4 regions of the Kitasatospora sp. NPDC059646 genome follow, and region 4 is predicted to be linked to each of the others. Evidence: riboswitches for the same ligand, from Rfam matches in the RefSeq annotation. Region 4 holds a riboswitch; each other region holds the start of a gene.
What was found. A riboswitch is a leader RNA that binds a small molecule or an ion and turns the genes downstream of it on or off. The one in region 4 is predicted to bind cyclic di-AMP.

Region 1 (2,193 bases), on a different contig from region 4:
TGCGGGACTGGGCGGGCATGATGATCCGTCACACCGGCGGCAAGCGCGGGGGAGTGGGCCGCGCGGTCAAGCAGATCCGCGGCTACCTGGCCGACCTGATCCACCGCAAGCGGGCCGACCTCGGCGACGACCTGATCTCCGGCCTGATCCGGGCCAGTGACCACGGCGAGCACCTGACCGAGAACGAGGCCGCGGCAATGGCCTTCATCCTGCTGTTCGCCGGCTTCGAGACCACCATCAACCTGATCGGCAACGGGGTCTACGCCCTGCTGCGGAACCCGGACCAGCGCACCCGGCTCCAGGAGTCGCTGGGGCGCGGCGAGTCCGGTCTGCTGGAGACCGGCATCGAGGAACTGCTGCGCTACGACGGGCCGGTGGAGCTGGCCACCTGGCGGTTCGCGACCCGGCCGCTGACCGTCGGCGGCGTGGACATCCCGGTGGGGGACCCGGTGCTGGTGGTGCTGGCCGCGGCGGACCGCGACCCGGCCCGGTTCTCCGACGAGAACACCCTGGACCTGGCCCGCTCCGACAATCCGCACCTGGGATTCGGTCACGGCATCCACTACTGCATCGGCGCGCCGCTCGCCCGGCTCGAAGGGCAGCGCGCGATCGGCACACTGCTGACACGGCTGCCGGACCTCCAGTTGGCGGCCGATCCCGCCGAACTCCGTTGGCGGGGCGGGCTGATCATGCGCGGCCTGCGCGAACTCCCGGTCTCCTTCACGCCCCGCTGACCCGGTTTCGGCGACCCCGGACCCCGCCCCAGCACGGCACTGTCCGAACCCCCGGCGGGGGCGCGCGATGCGCCCCGTCCGGGGCGATTCCGGACATACATGGACGGTTTGTGCACGAGAAGTGAAGGTCCGTAATTTCGACGTGATACCGGTGATATGAGCTTGTGATTGCTCGTCAGCTCTGCTTACTCTCCGATTTGCCCGCAGCTGCGGGCCCCGAACGCGGCACGCCGAATCCTGTCCACCGCGCCCTCGGGACACCGACCAGACCCGGACAGGAGCGGGGGACCCAAGTGTGAACGCCGTAGTCCCCGACGGCTCGGGGTGAAGCCGCCAGGGAGCGGACGCAGCCGCGTCCGGTCCCGCCGGCGGCCGGGCCAACCTCCCGGTCCGAACCCGACAGCTCACCTCGCAGGCGTGCGGAGAGGAAGCACCATGCTGTTCACCGGCACCGGCCGTCACCGTCGCAGTACCAAGGCCGAGAAGGTCGTCGCCGCCGCCGGCGTCGCCTCCGTCGGTCTCGCCCTGCCCCTGCTCTCCGCCACCGGAGCGGCAGCCGCGCCCGTCGACACCTGGGACCGCGTCGCCCAGTGCGAGAGCGGCGGCAACTGGGGCATCAACACCGGGAACGGGTACTACGGCGGCCTGCAGTTCTCCTCCTCCACCTGGCGCGCCTACGGCGGCGGCCAGTACGCCCCCACCGCCGACCGGGCGAGCCGCGCCGAGCAGATCGCGGTCGCCGAGCGGGTGCTCGCCTCGCAGGGCCCCGGCGCCTGGCCGGTCTGCTCCGGCAAGGCCGGACTGGCCAAGGGCGGCGGCAGCTCCCAGGACACCGCCTCCCGCTCCCAGCAGCGCGCGGCCGCCCCGAAGGCGGCGCAGCAGCAGGCGCCGAAGACCGCCAAGACCCCGAAGCAGACCCCCGCGCAGAGCGCCCCGGCCGCCCAGCAGCAGCCGCAGAACGGCGCCGCCCGGCTCACCGTGCAGGAGGGCGACACGCTGTCCGGCATCGCCGCCGCCCGGAACGTCCCCGGCGGCTGGGAGCAGCTCTACCAGGCCAACCGCGGCGTCATCGGCGCGGACCCGGACCTGATCGTCCCCGGCCAGGTGCTCTCGCTCTGACGGTCGCCCGGGCGGCCGTACCCCTGACGAACCGTCCGCTCCCGGCGCGCGCAACGCAGTTCGCGCCGCCCGGGGCGGACGGTCGGCGGGCAAACAGGTGAACTACCAGTGAGTAGCCGGGCCACACGGTGAGACGGAGCCCGGCCGGGCGTGGCCGCGGGCATGTCTGCGGCTAGGCTCTGGGCGTAACGACCACACATCCGCTTCCGCTAGGAGATGCCTCGTGCCGTCCATTGATGTCGTCGTAGCCCGTGAGATCCTCGACTCCCGCGGCAACCCCACGGTCGAGGTCGAGGTCGGTCTCGACGACGGCAGCACCGGTCGTGCGGCTGTCCCGTCG
Region 2 (2,193 bases), on a different contig from region 4:
GCCTGGGCGTACGCCCACTGCATCAGACCGGAGCAGTCGAAGGTGGTCGGCCCGGCCGCACCGTACGAGTACCAGCTGCCGAGCTTGGACAGCGCGGCGCTCATCGCGGCGCCGGCGTAGCCGGCCGGGGCCGGGGCGGCGAGGTCGGCGCGGACGGTGTCGCGGGAGGCGCGCTCGGCCTGGCTGCGGGACTCGGAGGCGGCCTTGGCCTCGGCCGCGGCGAGCTCGTCGCGCTCCTTCTGGGTGAGCGTGTTGAGCAGCTCCTGCGCCTTGGCCAGCTTGGCCTGGACGTCCTCCTTCTCGGCCTTGAGGGCCTTGGTGGTGGTGTCCAGTTCGGCGAGCTTCTGCTCGGCCTCCTTGCGCTGGCCGTCGAGCTTGGCCTGCTCGGCCTTGAAGCTCTTGAGCAGGTCGGCCTGGGTGGCGCCGACGGTGCTGAGCGCGCCCGCCTGCCCGAGGAAGGTGTCGGGGCTGCTGGACAGCATCAGCTGCATGGTCTGCGGGATGTTGCCGCTGCGGTACTGCTCGGCGGCGATGGTGGCCAGGCTCTCCTGGACGGTGGTCACCTGGTCCTGCTGGCGGGCCAGCTGGTCCTGCAGCTGGGAGACCTGCTTCTGCAGGTTCTGCTGCTTCTCGACCGAGGCGTTGAGCGCTTCGGTCTTCACCTCGGCGTCTTCGTTGAGCTGGTCGACCTGCTGCTTGACCTGGTCCTTGGTGGGGGCCGGGTCGGCGTGCGCACCGGTCTGGGCGGACAGCGCCACGGCGGTGGCGGCAGCGGCAGTGAGAATCGAGACCCGGGCACGGCCGACGGGCTTGGGACGGCGATGGGACGCCACGAAGGCGGACTCCTTCTTCCTCACACCGCCTACCGGGTGAGCTGACGGGTTCGGGCCGGAAGAGATGCCCTACGGCGCCTCACCGCCCGCTGTCGCGGCCGACCCGGCGCCGATTCACCCCGGGGGAACGTGGTTCCCCGGCTCCGTTCGACAGCACCCCCGCAGGGGATCCCCGTCGGCGGATCGCGTTCTGACGACCCGCCCGCTGCGTCACGGACTCGGCGGCGACCTCCGCCGTCGCCCCCCATGGGCGATCGACTCTGCGGCGGTCGAGGCACGACCCTAGTAACCGATCCGTGATCCGTTCAAATCCTTGTCAGAAAAAAATCTGATTCTGAGTCAATTTCGATTGGGAAACTGACCGAAAGTAAGGGATTCGTTGCGCAGCGCGCAGCTTTTCCCTCCATTCGGCGCAGAAACGCAACGCCCGGACGTGTCGTAGATCACAGCAGGATCTCGACCCGTCCGGGCGTGTCACGTTGCGTCAGTTGTCGCCCTATAGGGCGTATGTCCGATTCTTCGGGGCGTCAGACCCGGCGGATGGTGAGGATCGGCAGGGTGTCGGCCTTCATGGTCTTCACCACGTCACCGGTGCGCGGCGCGTGCACCACCAGGCCGTTGCCGATGTACATGCCCACGTGGTGCGCGTCGTTGTAGTAGATGACCAGGTCGCCGGGCTGGGCGTTGTGCCAGTCCTTGCCCACGTTGGTGCCGACGGAGGCTTGCGACTGCGAGGTGCGCGGCAGCGAGACGCCGGCCTTCGCGTACGCCCACACCATCAGGCCGGAGCAGTCGAAGGTGTTCGGGCCGGTCGCGCCCCACACGTAGGCCGAGCCCTGCTTGCTGAGCGCCGCCGACACCGCGGTCGCCGCGTAGCCGCTGGCCGGCGGCAGGCTGGCCGGGTCGACCCGGGACGAGCTGCGCGAGGCGGCGCCGTCGCCGCCGCGCAGGATCGCGGCGCGGTCGGCGGCGGACAGCTGGCTGAGCAGCTTCTGCGCCTGCTGCAGCTTGTTCTGCACGTCGTTCTTGGCGTCGTTGAGCGCCTGGGTGGAGCTGTCCAGCTCCGCCAGGACGGCCGCGGCCTCCTGCTTCTGCTGGTCCAGCCGGCGCTGCTGGTCCTTCAGCGACCGAAGGGTCTCGGCCTGGGTGCTGGCGGCCTGGTCGAAGGAGGACGCCTGGTCCAGGTACTTGTCCGGGTCGGAGGAGAGCATCAGGCGCATCGACGGGTCGACGCTGCCCTGCCGGTACTGGTCGCCGGCCACCGCCGCCAGCCCGGAGGCCAGCTCGGTCAACTGCTCCTGGCCGCGGGCCACCTGGTCCTGCAGCTGGTCGGCCTGCTTGCGCAGCTGGTCGGCCTTCT
Region 3 (2,193 bases), on a different contig from region 4:
GACACCGTCGCCAAGCACGTCAACGACGACCGCGCGGTCATGCTGATCTGGCGCCGCTGAACCGCCGTCGTGCGCAGATGCGGTGAGCGCGGAGTGCCCACGGAGTGTCAAACCCGGGCGTTGATCTTCGGCCAATTCCGGCGCGCCGCCCGGCCCGTGGCCCGCTCCCGGATCTGCCTGCCGGTTTGCCGCGCCGGCCGGGGCGGACCACCGCCCGCCGACGGGCCGTCAGAACCCGGTTGCTATCGTCGCGGTCGGCGAAAATCAGTCCTACCAGGCGGGTTGGGAGCCCGGGCAACCGGGCAAGTCCTTTACGCAGTCCGCACGAGCGACCACACTGAGTCCGGATGGAGTGGTGGGGACACGGGGGGCAGGGGCCGGTTTCCGCCTGGGAGCCATCGACGGTTTCCACCCGAACCCCCGCCACGAATCGAGGAAGTGAGTCCCGGTGGCCTTCTCCGTCTCCGCGCTTGTCCTGTTCGGCATCATCGTCGCGATCTTCATTCGCAACAAGCAGCTGAAGACCGGGCACGCCATCGTCGCCGCCCTGTTCGGCTTCATGCTCAGCCAGTCGACCATGGCCGGCCCGATCCAGCAGTTCCTCACCTCGGTGTCCAAGGCCATCGCGTCGATCGCGGGCTGACGCCCCGTCGGCTCCCCGGCGGCACTCCACGACGGGCGGGAGGCTCCCTCGCACCGTCCCTTCGGCCTGCCCGCGGGTGACCAGGGTCACCCGGCCGGTCACGCCGGGTCCGCGCCCGAACGCGCACGGTGGCCGAAGTCGCCCACCGTGCGGGGCTCGTAGGCGCACCGTCATGATCCCGTACGCACACCGCAGCGAGCCGGTGGGCGCAGCGTGACCTGGTGGACCGTCAGCCCCTTCCCGATCTCGGGAGCGGGGCCGATCGGCGTTTGCCAGCCTCCCGAGCCGTGGGTTTTGCTTCCTCCGCAGCCCGGCCATGGTCCGGGCGGGCCACCGGACGGAACGCCTAGTCCTGCCGTCGTCCGGTGCCGACCAGAAACCACGCCACGGCAGGAGCGGGGGAACCACAGGTAGGACGCCGGGCCCGGACACACCGGGAACGGCTCGGGGTGAAGCCGCAGTTCTGCGGCCGGGCAACTCTCGCCCGAACCCGACAGCTCACCTCGCAGGCGTCGGAGAGGAACGCTTCATGTCCGCTCAGGGCAAGCACCGCAAGCCGCGCCTGACCACCATCGTCCGCATCGCCATCGCCACCGGCGTGGCCGGCGCCGCGGTCGGCCTCCCGGTCACCGCCGCCTCCGCGCACACCACCGACCACCAGGGCGGCGCCCAGCAGTGGTCCAACGTCTCGGTGGACGCCAAGCCGGTCGCCGACCACGCCGACGGCGCCCAGCGCGCCGCCGCGCACAGCTACCGGGTCGCCGCCGGCGACACCCTGTCCAAGATCGCCGACGCCCAGCACGTCGACGGCGGCTGGGAGAAGCTGTACCAGGACAACCGTTCCGTGGTCGGCGGCAACCCCGACCTCATCTACCCGGGCCAGCACCTGACCATCAACGGCCAGGCCGCCGCCCCCGCCGCCAAGGCCCCGGCCGCGTCCGCCTCCTCGGACACCGCCGCCAAGGCCGCGGCGCCGAAGGCCGCCCCCAAGCAGGCCGACACCACCGCGTCGACCACCGCGAAGACGGCCGCCACCGGCACCGCCAAGACCCAGCAGGCGGCCCCGAAGGCCTCCACCACCACCACCACGACCGCGGCGACCACCAGCTCGTCCGCCGCCTACGTCGCCCCGGCGCCGGGCAAGGTCACCACCGGTTACAAGGTGGCCGGCTCCAACTGGTCCAGCGGCTACCACACCGGCATCGACTTCCCGGTCGCTACCGGCACCAGCCTCAAGGCCGTCGCCGCCGGCACCGTGGTCTCCGCCGGCAACGGCGGCGCCTACGGCAACCAGGTCATCATCAAGCTGGCCGACGGCAAGTACGCCCAGTACGCCCACCTCTCCTCGATCTCCGTCTCGGCCGGCCAGTCCGTGACGGCGGGTCAGCAGATCGGTCTCTCCGGCGCGACCGGCAACGTGACCGGCCCGCACCTGCACTTCGAGATCCGCACCACCCCGGACTACGGCTCCGACATCGACCCGGTCGCCTACCTGGCGGCCCACGGCGTCAACGTCTGATCGTCGCCCACCCCTCGAAGGCCCCGGACAG
Region 4 (2,193 bases):
TGTCGGTGTCGACGACGGTCGTGCCGCCGCCCCGGAAGCGGCGTTCGTCGATGTCGGGGAAGCGCAGGGTGTGGGTGTGCGCCTGGTCGGGCGCGAGTGCGAGGGTGCCGCGGACTTCGACGTTGCCGCCGCTCTCCAGGGTCAGCGAGCTGTCCTTGGCGAAGACCAGCGAGCCGCCGGTGTCGATCAGCAGCGAGCCGACCCGGGCGTCGGTGTCGAGCACCACCCGGTCGGTGATCCGCACGGCGCTGCCCGGACCGGGGACCTTGCCGCCCCAGCCCTTGGCGTCCGACCACGTGCGCCCGCTCTCGTCGACCGGCGGCGGGGGCGGGGTCGGCTGCGGGCCGGAGGCGGCGGGAACGGCGCGGGGGTGCTGATGGCCCGTCGCCCCTGCGCCGGGCGGCGGCGGGGCGGCCTCCTCCGCCGCCCCGGCCAGCGACTGGCGCAGCACCATTCCCCCGCCGACCGCCGTCACGGTGCCGACCGCCAGCCAGGTCAGCATCCGCCGCCGTCCGATCGGCGGCCGCCGGTGGCGCCCGTTCTCCCAGTGCTCCACGATGGCCGCCTCCCGAACGCGTGCAGGGACTCCGAATCGTCGGGGGCAGCATAGGCGGCGGGCCGGACGGAAATGCGCGACTTCCGCGCGGGTTAAGCATTATGACGTACCGTCAGGCCGGTGCCGGAATTCCGCGGCCGTGCGGGCGGGCCGGGCAACCGCCGGAACGGAGCGGGACATTCACCCGCAAAACGTCCCCGCTGCCCGTGATCAAAACGCCCAGCGGGGTGAATACTCCCGCACGCCGCTGCATAACACCCCAAATCGGACTCAAGATCGTCGAATTCCTGACGTGCGCCCAGTTCTCGCCATTCACAGCGGAGTTCGTCCGGAATTCCTTGATCGCGTTTTTCGGGCCCGGTGATGCCCGTCACAGGCATTTGCGAATCATCCTTAAATCCGCTTAATCTCCTGCCCACGTTCGTGGACACACGGACCCAGCTCACCCGGAACGCCGAGTCCTGCCGCCGGGTGGGCCGGCTGATGCGAGACGCACCGCGGCAGGGGCGGGGGAACCAGGTAAGTCGCCCTGGGCGGGTCCACGGACCGGTCCGGGGCTTGGGGTGAAGCCGTGCGCGCCGACAGGTGTGCGCGGCCGGGCGACTCCGGCCCGAATCCGACAGCTCACCTCGCAGGCGTGGGAGAGGAACGCATCTTCATGCTGCCCATCAGCGCCAAGCGCGCCCGCCGTCTGATCGCGACCACCGGTGTCGTGGGCATCGGCCTCTCGATCCCCTGCCTGACGGCCGGCACCGCCTCCGCCGCCTCGGTGGCCACCTGGGACAAGGTCGCCCAGTGCGAGTCCAGCGGCAACTGGTCGATCAACACCGGCAACGGCTTCTACGGCGGTCTGCAGTTCACCGCCTCCACCTGGGCCGAGTTCGGCGGCACCGCGTACGCCGCGCGCGCCGACCTGGCCACCAAGGACCAGCAGATCGCCGTCGCCGAGAAGGTGCTGGCCTCGCAGGGCCCCGGCGCCTGGCCGGTGTGCTCGATCCAGGCCGGTCTGACCAAGGGCGGCGCCGCCCCGCAGGTCGACACCTCCGCGAACACCGCCGCGCCGGCCGCCCCCGCCGCCAAGCCGGCCCAGGACACCGCCCAGCAGCAGACCCAGGCGCCGGCCCCGAAGCCGCGCCGGCAGGACCAGGGCCAGACCCGCCGCCAGGCCGAGCAGGGCGCCCCCGCGGCCGACCGGGCCGCCGGCAGCTACACCGTGGTGGCGGGCGACTGGCTGTCCACCATCGCGCAGCGCCAGCACGTCGAGGGCGGCTGGCAGAAGCTGTACGAGCTGAACCGCGACGTGCTGACCGAGGGCCCGGACGTGATCTACCCGGGTCAGCAGCTCGCGCTCGGCAACGTCTCGGTCGCCGAGGCCCCGGCCCGGCAGTCCGCCCCGGCCGCCAAGTCCTCGTCCAACGGCTCGAACTGGAAGGGCGACCGCTCCGGCGGCCAGTCCTCCGGCACCGCCAAGAGCACCGCCAAGAGCACCGCCGCGGCCCAGCCGAGCACCACCGCCAAGAGCACCGCGACCACCGCCACCGCCACCAAGGCGACCGGTTCGAAGGCCGCCGCGATCGACTTCGCGCTGTCGAAGGTCGGCCAGGCGTACATCTACGGCGGCACCGGCAACGGCGGCT

Region 1: another riboswitch for cyclic di-AMP. It lies ahead of ACFV1L_RS05605 (transglycosylase family protein); the one in region 4 lies ahead of ACFV1L_RS08205 (transglycosylase family protein).
Region 2: another riboswitch for cyclic di-AMP. It lies ahead of ACFV1L_RS27375 (NlpC/P60 family protein); the one in region 4 lies ahead of ACFV1L_RS08205 (transglycosylase family protein).
Region 3: another riboswitch for cyclic di-AMP. It lies ahead of ACFV1L_RS35075 (peptidoglycan DD-metalloendopeptidase family protein); the one in region 4 lies ahead of ACFV1L_RS08205 (transglycosylase family protein).

What each region holds. Positions count from the first base shown of each region.
Region 1 covers NZ_JBHWDS010000006.1:21,133-23,325, forward strand. Annotated here, with positions in the region: gene ACFV1L_RS05600 (cytochrome P450) at 1-734, shown strand, start outside; cyclic di-AMP (ydaO/yuaA leader) riboswitch at 986-1,166, shown strand; gene ACFV1L_RS05605 (transglycosylase family protein) at 1,170-1,853, shown strand; gene eno (phosphopyruvate hydratase) at 2,077-2,193, shown strand, end outside.
Region 2 covers NZ_JBHWDS010000046.1:47,965-50,157, forward strand. Annotated here, with positions in the region: gene ACFV1L_RS27375 (NlpC/P60 family protein) at 1-833, opposite strand, end outside; cyclic di-AMP (ydaO/yuaA leader) riboswitch at 844-1,024, opposite strand; gene ACFV1L_RS27380 (NlpC/P60 family protein) at 1,361-2,193, opposite strand, start outside.
Region 3 covers NZ_JBHWDS010000085.1:8,971-11,163, forward strand. Annotated here, with positions in the region: gene ACFV1L_RS35065 (PP2C family protein-serine/threonine phosphatase) at 1-60, shown strand, start outside; gene ACFV1L_RS35070 (hypothetical protein) at 449-643, shown strand; cyclic di-AMP (ydaO/yuaA leader) riboswitch at 1,016-1,170, shown strand; gene ACFV1L_RS35075 (peptidoglycan DD-metalloendopeptidase family protein) at 1,173-2,162, shown strand.
Region 4 covers NZ_JBHWDS010000008.1:185,149-187,341, reverse strand. Annotated here, with positions in the region: gene ACFV1L_RS08210 (G8 domain-containing protein) at 1-556, opposite strand, end outside; cyclic di-AMP (ydaO/yuaA leader) riboswitch at 1,038-1,209, shown strand; gene ACFV1L_RS08205 (transglycosylase family protein) at 1,215-2,193, shown strand, end outside.